2 regions of the Bombilactobacillus sp. ESL1202 genome follow, and region 2 is predicted to be linked to the other one. Evidence: predicted binding sites of a transcription regulator. Region 2 holds the regulator's gene; the other holds the start of a gene.
The links. The regulator HrcA, encoded in region 2, represses chaperone genes, less so after heat shock. The targets are predictions, from matches to a motif close to TTAGCACTCNNNNNNNNNGAGTGCTAA.
Positions count from the first base shown of each region.

Region 1: clpP (ATP-dependent Clp endopeptidase proteolytic subunit ClpP) is a predicted target of HrcA. The motif match lies at 2,853-2,879, and genes of this name have one in related genera.

Region 1 is NZ_CM176590.1:497,782-505,532, reverse strand. It holds gene AC3B7A_RS02440 (CPBP family intramembrane glutamic endopeptidase) at 1-80, shown strand, start outside; gene AC3B7A_RS02435 (DUF4176 domain-containing protein) at 93-398, shown strand; gene AC3B7A_RS02430 (5-formyltetrahydrofolate cyclo-ligase) at 414-992, shown strand; gene AC3B7A_RS02425 (hypothetical protein) at 1,052-2,071, shown strand; gene clpP (ATP-dependent Clp endopeptidase proteolytic subunit ClpP) at 2,242-2,829, opposite strand; gene AC3B7A_RS02415 (NADPH-dependent FMN reductase) at 3,010-3,564, opposite strand; tRNA gene AC3B7A_RS02410 (tRNA-Arg) at 3,972-4,043, shown strand; gene AC3B7A_RS02405 (sugar-binding transcriptional regulator) at 4,292-5,329, shown strand; gene gap (type I glyceraldehyde-3-phosphate dehydrogenase) at 5,371-6,390, shown strand; gene AC3B7A_RS02395 (phosphoglycerate kinase) at 6,534-7,748, shown strand.
Region 2 is NZ_CM176590.1:171,612-179,362, forward strand. It holds gene dnaK (molecular chaperone DnaK) at 1-1,585, opposite strand, end outside; gene grpE (nucleotide exchange factor GrpE) at 1,628-2,230, opposite strand; gene hrcA (heat-inducible transcriptional repressor HrcA) at 2,242-3,315, opposite strand; gene ribF (riboflavin biosynthesis protein RibF) at 3,408-4,355, opposite strand; gene truB (tRNA pseudouridine(55) synthase TruB) at 4,361-5,260, opposite strand; gene rbfA (30S ribosome-binding factor RbfA) at 5,471-5,818, opposite strand; gene infB (translation initiation factor IF-2) at 5,830-7,751, opposite strand, start outside.

The sequences.
Region 1 (7,751 bases), 330 kb from region 2:
CTACCTATGTTTTATATCAAGGAGATCTTCGCTATAATATTGCATTACATGTGCTTAATAATTTAATAGCATCTTTTTAGGAGGAAGTTCGTATGCAGATTTTACCAATTGGTTCGGTTGTAACTTTAAAAAAAGAAGCACAGACGCCTTTAATGATCGTGAATCGGGCAGCATTGTTTGAGGAAACAAAAGGAAAAATTGGTTACTTTGATTATTCTGGTGTTTTGTATCCTAATGGCGTCGATGGCACTGAGCAGTTTTGTTATTTTAACCAAAGTGATATTGGACAAGTTTTGTTTGAAGGATATTGTAATGATGAAGAACAAGCCTTTGCTGAACAATATGAACAATTAATTATCCAAAGTGGTTATCCACAACTAAAATCAAATTTAAGTTAAGTCAGGAGTTTATTTATGACCAGCAACCAGAACAAAGGTGTCTTACGACAGCAGATCTTACAGCAACGTCAGCAGTTATCGGCTAATTATCGCAAGGTTGCAACTGCCAAGATAATGAAGTTACTATTTTCTTTGCCAGATTTTAAAACTAGTCAAATGATTTTTACTTATTGGGCTTTAGAAGCGGAGTTAGCTACTCAACCATTGATTCAACAAGCTTGGCAACAGCAAAAACAAGTAGCATTACCACGGATCTATCCACAGCATCAAATGCAAGCACACTTAATAACTGAGCAGACCAAATTGGAAAAAAGTCCACTACGAGTTTTTGAACCACCGATTGCAACACCGATTGTTCAACCACAAGATATTGATTTTGTGATCGTGCCCTGTTTGTCCTGTACTTTACGGGGACAGCGTTTAGGCTATGGTGGTGGTTATTATGATCGTTATTTACAGAAAGAAAAATTAAAAGCAACAACTGTAAGTTTGTGTTTTGCTAAATTACAGCGGAACTCGTTGCCAGAAAATAAATTTGACCAAACAGTTGATTTAGTAATTACAGAACAAGGAATTGTTAGTTGTCAAAAGTAAGATTAGTTAATGCTGGATGTGTTTAAGAGTATATTAATTTACTTAGAAGGGCAGCAAGTATGAAAATTGCAGAATTAAATGAAACTATTCAACAGTATAGTAAACCTCAATTACAAAAGTTACTGAAAGAGGTTTATAAAAGTATTCCCAAAAAATTACGAGATGAAAAGCAAATTGATATGCTGATTCAAGACTTAGACGGAACTTTAGCTAGTCGTAAACTTCAGAAAAAACAACAAAACAGCATTATGGATTTTTCTACTTTCCAAAAGGAAATTGAGCAATTTGTTTCTGATGCCGAAAGTGGTTATTATTTGATTCCTAATCGTAATGTTTCTAAAAAACAACGTTCTAAATGGCGTTTTATGGTTAAGCGCTACGTCAAACTATTGCAAACAGTTTCAGTCAATTCGCCGTATGGTAATGCGGCGACGCAGATGCTTTCAATATTATATGAATTGATGTGTAGAGCAGCTGAACAATATATCTTTAACACTGAAGATCCTTTCGTTTCTATTGGAATGAAACAGAATGAATTTTTTGAGATAATTATCGTTCGAACTTTTAGTGAAGCAATTGATAAAGCTAAGATTACACAAATGATTCAACTAATTCTTAAAAGTCAAAATAGCTGGAATTTGACAAATGATGAGCTGTTTCAATTGCTACTGGCTCATTTAAAAACGGTCGATATGAAACAAGTGGCCCTTCAAATAAGCATGGCGTTGCAAAAAGAAAATTTACAACGCAAAACAAAAATCAACCCCAAGAAACCGAATAATTTCAATAATGAAATTTTGAAAATTGATTCACAAAATAGAAATTTAGCTAATTTTATATTTTTGATTTATTTAGAACTGAGTGAATATGAGCAGGCTATTGCGTATGGTAAAAATTTCTTTCTAAAATTAGATAATAACAATTATCCTGGTTTACTTGAACTATTGGGAGGTTATGGTTTCTACAGAGAATGGATTACTATGTTTGAATATGCGGTTCAAGCAGGCTTTGAGCTTCCATGGGTTTATAAAAGAGAGTATGAATTACTGTTACAGGATATTGATTCCATTGATGATTGACAGATTTTGAACTTTAATAAATTAAGTGGTGATACAAAGTTCTAATGTTAATTAAACTTAGAGATTAATCCTTGGTGCAAGTAGGTTATGATTTGATCATCTGTTTAACTATAAAAAAACACGGCAAATTAATGTCGTGTTTTTTATAGTTTTAAAATTTAATTCAGTTATTATTTTTGAGAACTGTTAGTCATAATATCATCAATTAGGCCATATTCTTTGGCTTCTTGAGCTGTCAAGTAGTTATCACGTTCAGTATCACGTTTGATAGTATCCATGTCTTGACCAGAATTATCGGCTAAAATTTTATTTAACCGTTCTCGAGTTTTTAAAATTTCTTCGGCCACAATTTCAATTTCAGTTTGTTGACCTTGGGCACCACCAGAAGGTTGGTGAATTAAAACTGTTGAGTTAGGCAAAGCAAATCTTTTACCCTTAGCACCAGATGACAATAAAACACTAGCCATTGAAGCAGCCATACCCATGGCAATTGTCTGCACGTCAGCCTTCACAAAGTTCATGGTATCCATAATTGCTAAGCCAGCAGTGACAGAGCCGCCAGGGGAGTTAATGTACATGTAAATATCTTTTTCAGAATCTTGAGCATCTAAGAATAATAATTGGGCGATAACAGTATTAGCTAAATCGTCAGTAACTTCACCAGATAACATAATAATACGATCTTTTAATAAACGAGAATAAATATCATAAGCACGTTCGCCACGTGAATTTTGTTCAATAACTGTAGGAACTAACATAAAAACAGCCTCCTATTTTGTTTTTAGCACTCTGTATACTACTCTGCTAATTTATCATATATTTGAGAATTGTCAACTCTAGCGCCCCAAATTTCCACATTAACTACAAAAAACTGGGATAATTGTTAATCCCAGTTTTTTATTTTTTAATTAATTCTTAAAATTAAGAAATTAGATGAATTAATAACGATTGATTAGTGTGACAAAAGCATCAACAATTGATTGTAAAAATTGCTTAGTATTGTCATTAGTGATTTGACCATTATCATCAATATAGTTAACCACACCGCCTAAGTAAGCTTCTGGTTGTTGCAAAGTTGGCATATTTAAGAAAACTAATGATTGGCGTAAATGATGGTTGGCGCCGAAAGCACCGGGAGCACCAGGTGAAACACTAACAACTGCAGCAGGCTTATTATCCCAAACACTTTGACCGTAAGGACGAGAACCAACGTCTAACGCATTTTTTAAGACTGCTGGCGTACTACGATTGTATTCAGGTGTAATAAATAAGATCGCATCCATTTCTTTAACTTCATGACGGAAGCGACTGTAACTGGCAGGTTCTTGTAAATCGCCATCCTCAAAGTCTTGGTTAAAAATTGGTAAATCACTGATATCAATAAACTTAGCTTCAAATCCTTCGGGAAACATTTGAGCCATTTGCCGGCCAATTGCCTTAGAGAAAGATTTTTTACGTAAACTACCAACGATAATTCCAATTTGTTTTGTCATAATTATGTTCCTCCTTATGTGGATTACAAAACCATAGTATACACATATTTAACAATAAAAAAAGTTTTTTGACTCGAAAAATATGCCGGCTGAAGACTGGTAATAAGCCAAAGCACTTGATGTTAGTTGATTTGTCCATTAATTTTTAACGATTAAATTATTTTTTTCACTATCTTAAAAATAAGATTGAATTTATATCGGTGAGCATGTGGTGAAAAGTTAATTAAGGTGTTAACGAAAAAGAATAAATGCATAAATTTTCATGACAAATGAACCTTAAAATGCAGTTAATACTAGTTTTAATTAGAATATAGATATGATTAATGCAAGCTATTCATTTTTTATGTTAAAAAATAAAAATTGGTATTGCCAAATTCTTGATTAACATGTATTATATTAAACGTACTGCGCCGCTAGTGTAATGGATAGCACACAAGATTCCGGTTCTTGGGATCTGGGTTCGACTCCCAGGTGGCGCATGATAGGGACTTTGTCAGTAATGGCAGGGTCTTTTTTTTCTATGCGTAATAATTTGGAAGAAGATTGTTAACTTGCGAAATTTAAGTTAGAAAGTTAACAATTAATTAATCTTGTTTATTGCAAATTGAATTTTGAATTGTTATAATCTGTTTGTGGGTTAGATAAGGGCTCACATATATTTTTGGAATGGATGGGTCTTAATATGCCACACAGGGACGAAAATAGTCCCACAGCCGACTTTTCACAGATTAATAACGAACTCAGCTGGATTGAGGCTATTGCACCAGATTTTTTAAAAACTTTGCGCCAACGTTATCGCATTTTACAAAGTATTCGTTGGATGCAACCAATTGGTCGTCGCATTTTAGCGGGGGAGTTAAAGCTATCTGAACGAGTTTTACGGCGAGAAACAGATTTATTTAAGACTAGTGGTTTAATTAGTTCTTCGAAATCGGGAATGATGTTGACTGCTAAGGGTGAAGAGATTGTTGCACATTTGGATATTGTTGTTGGTAAGTTAAATGATAATTCCATTTTGGCAGCGCGTTTAGCTTCATTTTTGGGAATTAAGCAGGTTATAATAATTCCAGGCGATAGTGAACATCATAATCGAATTTTAGAATTGATGGGTCAAGAGTTGAATCAAATGATGAATCGCTTTTTACCTGCTGGACGTTCAACAATTGCTGTGATGGGTGGAACAACAATGGCTGCTGTAGCTAGAGCCTTGACACCAGATTTGTCACAGAAACGTAATTTGTTATTTGTTCCAGCACGTGGCGGTTTGGGTGAGAGTGTTTCGATTCAAGCAAATACGGTTTGTGCCGAAATGGCTCACCATTCCCACGGTCATTACCGCGCTTTGTATGTTCCAGAAGATATTAGTGCTAAGAGCGTCGCTCCTTTGCTTGAGGAACCAGTAGTTAAATCGGTGTTGGATTTAATTAATCATAGTGACGTTGTGATTCACAGTATCGGTCGTGCTAAAACAATGGCAAATCGGCGTGATATGTCGTCGACGGAAATTCAACTACTTGAAGACAAACAAGCAGTTTCAGAAGCATTTGGTGTTTTCTTGGATGCAAAGGGCGAGATTGTTTATAAGATACCGAAAATCGGTTTACAGGTTTCGGATCTAACTAATATTTCACATGTGCTAGCAGTCGCTGGCGGTGCTAGTAAAGCTGCCGCAATTTGCTCATATATGAAAATTGCTCCTCATCAAACGGTTTTAATTACTGATGAGGCAGCCTCAGAAACGATTTTAAGGGATAATAACCTTTAAAATAAAAAATATTTTATTTTTCCTGAAGGAGGAAATCTTACATGGCTACAAAAGTAGGTATTAATGGTTTCGGACGCATTGGACGTTTAGCTTTACGTCGTATTTATGAAGTTGCAAATGATGACTTGGAAGTTGTTGCAATTAACGACTTGACATCACCAGATATGTTGGCACATTTATTAAAATATGATACAGCTCATGGTAACTTTAAACATGAAGTTTCCGCTACTGAAGATGCAATCGTAATCGACGGTAAGAAGATTCCTGTTTACGCAGAATCAGATGCCCGTAATATTCCTTGGGTTAAGAATGACGGTGTTGAATTAGTACTTGAAAGTACTGGCTTCTACACATCTAAAGAAAAATCTCAAGCTCATATTGACGCTGGCGCAAAGAAAGTTTTGATTTCTGCTCCTGCTGGTGATTTGAAGACAGTTGTTTATGGTGTAAACGACGACACAATTACTAAAGATGATCAAATTATTTCTGCTGCTTCATGTACCACAAACTGCTTGGCACCACTTGCTAAAGCAATGAATGATGCTTTTGGTATCAAGACAGGTACAATGACAACAATTCATGCTTATACAGCTACTCAAAAATTACAAGATGGTCCTGATCGTGGTGGTAACAAGCGTAATGCCCGTGCTGCTGCTCAAAACATCATTACTCACTCAACAGGTGCTGCTAAAGCTATTGGTTTAGTAATTCCTGAATTGAAGGGTAAACTTGATGGTCATGCACAACGTGTACCAGTTATTACCGGTTCATTAACAGAATTAGTTGCTATCTTGGATAAGAAAGTTACAGCTGATGAAATTAATGCTGCTGTTAAGAAAGTTACTGATGGTAATCAATCATTTGGTTACAATGGTGATGAAATTGTATCATCTGATATCATCGGTACAGAATTTGGTTCAGTCTTTGACCCAACTCAAACACAAGTTGTTGAAGGTTCCAATGGCGACCAAATCGTCAAAACTGTTGCTTGGTACGACAATGAATCAGGCTTTACAGCTCAAATGATCCGTACTTTGCAAAAATTTGCAAGTATGTTGTAATACCTTAGTTCATAGTAGATGAATTACTTGAAGAAGGCGGAGGGAGGATTTCTCCTTCTGCCTTTTTTCTTTGAAACTAAGGCATCAAGGCTTTGAAATATTGTGAAGTATTCCAAGTAAAAAAATTAATTAGGAGGCCAATCATGGCAAAATTAATTGTTTCTGATGTTGATGTCAAAGACAAAAAAGTTTTAATGCGGGCGGATTTTAATGTGCCGTTAAAAGACGGTAAAATTTCTAACGATAACCGGATTGTTGCTGCTTTGCCAACAATTAAGTATATTTTGGAAAATGGTGGTAAATTAATTTTACTATCTCATTTAGGCCGCATTAAAAGTGATGCTGATAAAAAAGAATTAAGTTTACGTCCAGTTGCTGAACGTTTAAGCGAACTTTTGGGTCAAGATGTGAAGTTTGTATCGGCAAATGAAGGCTCCCAAGTGGAAGATGCTATTGCGCAAATGCAAGATGGCGATGTGATTTTACTAGAAAATACCCGTTTTCAAGATATTGACAACGATTTTGGTAAGCGCGAAAGCAAAAATGATCCTAAGTTAGGTGCATACTGGGCTTCTTTAGGTGATGTTTTTGTCAATGATGCTTTTGGTACAGCTCATCGTGCCCATGCTTCCAATGTAGGGATTGCTAACGCCATGAAAGCTGCGGATAAACCAGTTGCTGCCGGTTTCTTAATGGAAAAAGAAATTAAATTCTTGGGCAATGCAGTAGAAAATCCAGTGCATCCTTTTGTAACAATTTTGGGTGGCGCTAAAGTTTCTGATAAAATTGCCGTAATTGAAAACTTAATTCCCAAATCTGATCATATCATCATCGGTGGTGGTATGGCTTATACTTTCTTAGCTGCTCAAGGTCATAAGATTGGTAAGTCTTTGTTTGAAGAAGATCGTGTACCGATGGCTAAAGAATTATTAGCTAAAGCCGGTGACAAAATTGTTTTGCCAGTTGATCATGTTGTTGCAACAGAATTTTCTAATGATGCTCCTCATGAAGTAACCGATGGTGTCGATATTCCTGATAATATGATGGCCTTGGATATTGGTCCAAAGACAATTAAATTATTTGAAGATACTTTAAAGGGTGCCAAAACTGTTGTTTGGAACGGGCCAATGGGTGCTTTTGAAATGAGCAACTTTGCTAACGGTACTTTACAAATTGGTCGAGCATTAGGTGACTTGCAAGATGCTACGACAATCGTTGGTGGTGGCGATTCAACTGCTGCGGCACAACAATTGGGAATTGCTGATAAGTTAAGCCATATTTCAACTGGTGGCGGTGCTTCTTTGGAATACTTGGAAGGTAAAGAATTGCCAGGTATTGCAGCTATTTCTGATAAATAATTT
Region 2 (7,751 bases):
AAACTTTACCTTCAAGATCTTTTAAAGTCTTATCAGTTGTAAAAATTAATTGATCTACTTCATTACGCAAGTCGGCTTCTTCTTTACGTTTCTTATCAGATGCTTCATTTTCTTGAGCTTCTTTTTTCATCCGCTCAATTTCTTCATCAGATAAGCCCGAAGAACTCTTAATAGTAATCTTTTGTGATTTACCAGTTCCTAAATCTTTAGCTGAAACATTAACAATCCCATTTTTATCAATATCAAACTTAACTTCAATTTGTGGAACCCCTCTTGGTGCTGCTGGAATATCAGTTAATTGGAAGCGACCTAAAGTTTTATTATCAGCTGCCATGGAACGTTCACCTTGTAAAACATGAATATCAACAGCTGGTTGATTATCAGCAGCCGTTGAGAAAACTTGTGACTTGCTGGTTGGAATAGTAGTGTTCCGGTCAATTAGCTTAGTTGAGACACCACCCATGGTTTCAATTCCTAGAGATAATGGTGTTACATCTAATAAAACCACGTCTTTCACATCACCAGTAATGACGCCACCTTGAATAGCAGCACCTAAAGCTACAGCTTCATCAGGGTTAATTGAATGATCCGGTTCTTTGCCAGTCCATTGTTTAACGGCTTCTTGAACGGCTGGAATTCGCGTTGAACCACCATTTAAAATGACCTTATCAACTTCTGAGCTACTTAAACCAGCATCTTTTAAAGCATTTTGAACTGGAATTTTAGTCCGATCAACTAAATCAGCTGTTAGTTCATTAAATTTAGCTCGTGATAATGTTGTTTGTAAATGTAAGGGACCAGCAGGGCCAGCAGAAATAAATGGTAAGCTGATTTCAGTCTCAGTGACACCAGATAAATCTTTTTTCGCTTTTTCAGCAGCATCTTTCAAACGTTGTAAAGCCATTTTATCTTGTGACAAGTCAATCTGGTTTGTGGCTTTAAAATCAGCAATTAACCAATTCATAATGGCATTATCAAAGTCATCGCCACCTAAATGAGTATCACCATTAGTTGACAAAACCTGGAACACACCGTCACCTAACTCCAAGATTGAAACATCAAAAGTTCCGCCCCCTAAATCATAGACTAAAACTTTTTCATCAGCATCACTTTTATCCAAACCATAAGCAAGAGCAGAAGCTGTTGGTTCATTAATAATTCGTTTAACATCCAATCCAGCAATCTTACCAGCATCTTTAGTTGCTTGCCGTTGTGAATCATTGAAATATGCTGGTACAGTAATAACTGCTTCTGTAACTTCTTCTCCCAAATATTTTTCAGCAAAGTTTTTAATATACTGCAAAATCATCGCTGAAATCTCTTGTGGAGTATAGTCCTTACCTTCAACGTTAACCTTATAACCAGCTTCACCAATATGACGTTTAATTGAAGAAATAGTATTCGGGTTAGTAATAGCTTGCCGTTTAGCAACTTCACCAACTTGAGTTTCACCATCTTTAAAAGCTACTACAGATGGTGTTGTCCGACCACCTTCTGGATTAGCAATAATTTTGGGATCGCCACCTTCTAAAACAGCAACAGCTGAATTCGTGGTTCCTAAATCAATTCCAATAATTTTTGACATAAAATTAAACCTTCCCTTATTTTACTTGTTTTGTTCTTTTAATTATTGTGCAACAACAACCATACTTGGTCGTAAAACTCGATCCTTTAATTGATATCCAGCTTGTAAAACTTGAACTACCGTTTCACTAGGATGATCATCATCAGCTGGTACTGTTTGCACCGCTTGGTGAATCGTTGGATCAAATTTTTCATGCAATGCTTTAATTTCCGTAATATCATTTTCTGCTAAAGCTTGTTTAAGATGTTTTAACACCATGTTCACACCTTGTAACAAACTATCATTAGCTGAATCATTAGTACTAGATTGTAAAGCACGTTCCAAATTGTCAATTGATGGTAAAATTGCCATCGCTAACTTTTGACCATCATATTTAATCAAATTAGCTTGATCTTGCTGATTATGCTTTTTAATATTTTGAATTTCTGCTTGCGCCCGTAATTCTCGATCTTGGCTAGCTTTTAATTCTTTTTCTAAATCTTGATTTTTATCTAATAACTTATCAACTACACTATCAGAATCCTCAGCGGTAGCCGGCTTTGTTTTTCTATCCTCAACCGTAGCAGTTTTATCAGTCACTTTCGAATGATCTGACTGCTTTTTTTCTGAAGGAAATTCTTGTGGATCCATTTTTGAATCAGTCATAAGCCTACCTCCTAGCCTGAATTACCATTTAATTCTTGAAAATAGTCAATCAATCGCTTAGCCAACTCATAACGTAAAGAAGCAATTAAGCCAATCACTTGTGAATAAGGCATGTTAGTTGGTCCCAATAACGCAATTAAACCGTCACCGTGACTGCCAACACTATATTTAGCGGTAATTAAACTATAGTTATTTAAAATTTGTGGTGCTAATTCAGCTCCTAAATGAACTCTAATGCCTTGATTGTCAGACTCATTATTAAAATTATGATCTAGGCCTAAAAGCTTTGTCAAATCATCGTCGTTTTCAAATAGGGAATAAAGAGTTTTTAAATTATCACTATTACGAGCATCGACGTAATTAAATAAATTTGACTTACCATCAACAAAGAAGTGATCAGCAGCCACTTTTGCTAAAATATCATCAAAAATAGTCAAGAAACCGTTTGGTGTCTGCAAATATTGAGCAACCAATTTAGGAAAATCCGTCTTTAAACGTTGTGAAACGTCACTTAAAGTCTGCCCCACTAATTGATCATTAATAATTCGCACTACTGCTTCCAAACGATCTGCTGACAAAGTGGAATCCAAGCGATAAACCTGATTATAAACCGAACCATCGCTCGTAACCATAATTGCCATCACTTGGTTATTACCTAGTGCCACCACCCGGAAACCTGTTAAAACTGTATTATCACTTTCTGGTCCTAAAGCAATTGCGGTGTAACTAGTCAAGGTTGACAAAATTTTCGCAGATTGAGCTACAATTTCATCAATTTCATTAAATTGCTGTTTAGCAAAATCAGAGTGAATAATCTCTGACGTTTGTTCAGAAACATCAATCGGTTCTAACAAATGATCTAAATAATAACGATATCCACTAGCCGATGGAACCCGACCAGAAGACAGATGAATTTTTTCAATTAGACCAACACTTTCCAAATTAGCCATATCATTACGAATAGTCGCCGAACTAACATGAATAGGCAAACGCTCCATTAAAGCTTTAGAGCCGATTGGCTGACCTGTTTCAATGTATTGCTGAACAATTGCTTTTAAAATTGCAGCTTGACGATCAGTTATCAAACTAAATCACCTCGCTCTTAGCACTCTATATACATTAGTGCTAACAATGTTAAATATAGCAAGCTATTAGCACTATGTCAAGTTAGTTGCTATTATTTTCTGAAATAATTTTGCGTGGCTTGCTGATCTTTTACCAATTGTCCAATTAAATCCTGACCACCAGCAAATTTGACTTCTGGACGTAAATACTTTAACCATTCGATTCGTAAATCTTGATCGTAAAGATTAGCATCAAAGTCTAAAATATTAGCTTCAATGGTTAATGGATTATCACCACGCTTAAAAGTAATATTACGCCCAATCGAAGTCATTGCTGGCCACCATGTTTGACCGACTAAAACGCGAGTAACATAAACACCAATGCTAGGAACAAATTGGTTCGGTGTCAATGCCAAATTAGCCGTGGGAAAACCTAGTTTTCGTCCCATTTGATAACCATGAACTACTAAACCATGATTTTGGTAATTATATCCTAATAACAAATTCGCTTTTTGAATTTGATCATGACTTAAATATTGTCGAATGTTAGTTGAAGAAATTTTCTCCTTGGCAAAATTTAAGGATGGGATTTCCACAACTTCAAATCTTTGCGCTACTAATTTTCGTAAATACGTCATTGTCGCTATTTTTTTAGGACCAAAAGTCCAATCAAAGCCCGCAACAAGCGTTGAAATATTTAATTTTAATAAAAAGTCTTCAACAAATTGCTCAGGTGCCAAATGCGCTAAAATTGGATTAAATTCAACCACATAGACCACATCGACTTGTAATTGTTCAAGTAGCTCTAACTTACGTTCAAAGGGTGTTAAATACTGATAGCCACCATTAGTTAATAATTGTGGTTGATAAACTTCCACCGGATGACGATCAAAGGTTAAAACTGCTGCTAATTCTTGCTTAGTATGAGCTAAACGAACCGCGGTTTTAATTAAATTCTGATGACCTAAATGAACACCATCAAAAAAACCTGCTGCAATTACTTGCCGATCAGGCATTTTTAAATCAGTTATAAAAGGATACTTTAATACTTGAACTTTCACTATTTTCACCTATCATTTTTTAAAAGCATTAACTGAGGAACATAGCGCTGATTAATTTGCTGATAGACGGCTTTAACAATTCCTTGCCAAGTTAACAGCACTTTTAGATCTGTTAAATCTAACTTCAAGCTGCCACCATTTTTAACTATTAGCCACTGCTGTTCAGTCAATTCTATCACTGGCAATTCATCTTTAAATGCTGTTACTATTGGTAAACAAAAGTCTAGTTGCTGCTGAGCTATTTGCGCTGCCACCTGTTCTAAAGTGTATGTTTGTTCAATTGAAAAGCCTCCACCAAAAGTTCGCGTTAAACGACTCATATGTGCCGGCAAGTTGAAATATTGACCTAATTGCACCGCCAATGTACGAATATAAGTCCCTTTAGTGCAACGAACCTGGAAGTCAAATGTTTGTTGACTTTGATCTGCAATAAAACTAGAAGTTCCCAATAATGTAAATTGCTTAATCGTTACCTGTCTAATAGGCCGCTGAACTTCTTGGTTGGCACGTGCATATTCGTATAATCGCTTACCGTTGACTTTGACTGCTGAATACATCGGTGGTTGTTGATTGATAGTGCCAGTTAAACTTTGCATTCCTAATTTAATTTGTTGATCTGTAATCGGTTCTAAAATCTTTTTTTGAGCAATCATTTCACCACTGGCATCTTCTGTCGTCGTAGCAGTCCCTAAAGTCACTTGCCCTTGATAAATCTTATCAGAATTTAAAAGCCAGTTAACTAATTTAGTGGCTTGACCGACACAAATTACTAAGACCCCATCAACATCAGGATCTAAGGTACCTGTATGACCAATTTTTCGCTCATGAAGTAACCGGCGCAATTGATAAACACAATCCGCACTAGTTATACCACGAGGTTTATATAAGGGGATAATACCATTCATTTGATAGCCTCATTATCTAATCTAATATTCAGTATAGCATTGCACCATAAGACAAAAAAGAGACTGGGACAATAAGGGTAATGATCGTATTCTATTTAGAATTAGACGAACATTAATTCATTATTGCGTTCCAAAAGTTAGTAGTTGGTTACCACAACTTTTGTTCCAGCCTCTAATTTAATTTAAAAAATTTGATTCCTGTCGAGCTTATTAGTCAGATTCATGTAAATGACGTAATAATTGATCAATGTGTTCTCCGTAGCGAATCGAATCATCTTGCTTAAAAATTAAATCGGGAGTTTTATAAATTGATAAACGATGTCCTAGTTCTCCGCGAATCAATCCTTTAGCTTTATTTAAACCAGCTAAGGCTTTTTCAGACGCACTAGCTGTATCAGACAAGATACTAAAGTAAATTGTTGCTTGTTGTAAATCACCAGTAACTTCCACTCCAGTAATTGTTATCCCATCAACACGCGGATCACGAACTCGTTTTAACAAAATATCATTCACTTCTCGTTGAATTTCTTGTTCAACTCGACCAACACGATATTTCATTGTACTTCCTCCTATTTAACAGGCACTTCTTGCATAATATAAGCTTCGATTTGATCGTCAACTTTAATATCGTTATAGCCTTCAATCATTAAACCACATTCAAAGCCTTGCTTAACTTCTTTAGCATCATCTTTGAAACGTTTCAAAGATGCCAATTTGCCTTCATAAATAACAATACCGTTTCGGATCAAACGAACACCACTGTCTTTTTGAATCAAACCTGTATCAACTATACAGCCTGCAATGGTTCCCAATTTTGAAACTTTATAAGTCTCACGAACGGTTAAGTTACCAGTTACTTTTTCTTCGTAAACTGGTTCTAACATTCCCTTCATAGCAGATTCAATTTCATCAATTGCATTGTAGATCACATTATGCAAACGAATATCAACATTTTCGCTATCAGCTTGTGATTTAGCTTGAACCGTTGGACGGACATTAAAACCAATAATAATTGCATTACTTGCCGAGGCTAAAGTAACATCACTTTCATTAATTGCGCCAACAGCAGCGTGAATAATATTAACCCGGACACCTTCAACTTCAATTTTTTCTAAGCTATTGCGTAAAGCTTCAACTGAACCTTGAACATCACCCTTGATTACGACATCAACCTTTTTCATGTCATTTTGTTTCATAGTATCAAACAAATTATCTAGGGTAACGGCGTTCGTCCGTTTACGTTCTTCAATTTGTGCCCGCTTAGCCCGTTCTTCACCAGCCGCACGCGCCGTCTTTTCATCTGCAAAAACTACAAACTTATCAGCAGATTGAGGAACTTCATTTAAACCAGTAATCATCACTGGTTGTGAAGGTAAGGCTTCATCAATTTGGCGACCCCGATCATCTGTCATGACCCGTACACGACCAAAAGTATTCCCAACAACAATTGGATCGCCTTTGTGCAAGGTCCCTTGTTGAACTAACAAACTCGCTACTGGACCACGTCCCTTATCCAAACGTGCTTCAATTACAGTTCCAACTGCCTTTTGTTCAGGATTAGCTTTTAATTCCAAAACGTCAGCTTCTAATAAAATCATCTGTAACAAATCATCAATCCCAGTACCTTGTTTAGCAGAGATATTGGCAAAAATTGTATCGCCACCGTAATCCTCCGGAATTAAACCATAATTCATTAATTCTTCGGTAACATGCTGGGGATTAGCATCTGGTTTATCAATCTTATTAATCGCAACAATAATCGGATCGTTAGCGGCTTTAGCATGATTAATCGCTTCAATGGTTTGTGGCATAACACCATCATCCGCTGCGACTACTAAAACTACAATATCAGTAATATCTGCACCCCGAGCACGCATATTAGAAAAAGCAGCATGTCCAGGAGTATCCAAGAAGGTAATTAAACGGCCATCTAATTGGACCTGATAAGCCCCAATATGTTGCGTAATACCACCTGCTTCACCCGCTGTTACATGGCTATGACGTAAATGATCTAATAATGTGGTCTTACCATGATCAACGTGACCCATAATTGTCACCACTGGCGGACGATTAGTTAAATTATCAGTATTTTTAACTTCATCTTCAAAGAAGGTATCTAAATCAGTAATATCTTCTTCAATTTTTTCTTGCGCTTCAATATTATAATCAGCTGCTAAAATTTCAATCGTATCTTTATCCAAAGATTGATTTTGATTAACCATAACACCTAACATAAATAACTTCTTCACAATTTCTGCTGGCTCACGATGCAAAATCTTGCCTAAATCTTGTGCGTTCATCCCAACCGAATATTCCAAAATTTCTGGTAATGGTCGTTCTTTACGTTGTGGCATTGGCTTTTTAGGTTGACTAGCTTGCTGTTTACGTAACTTACGCTTATTTTTATGCTTCGGACGATTACGATAATCAATATGTTCATTCTTTCGGCGATTATTAGTAAACTCATGTTGACGTTTATTGTCAGTTGCTG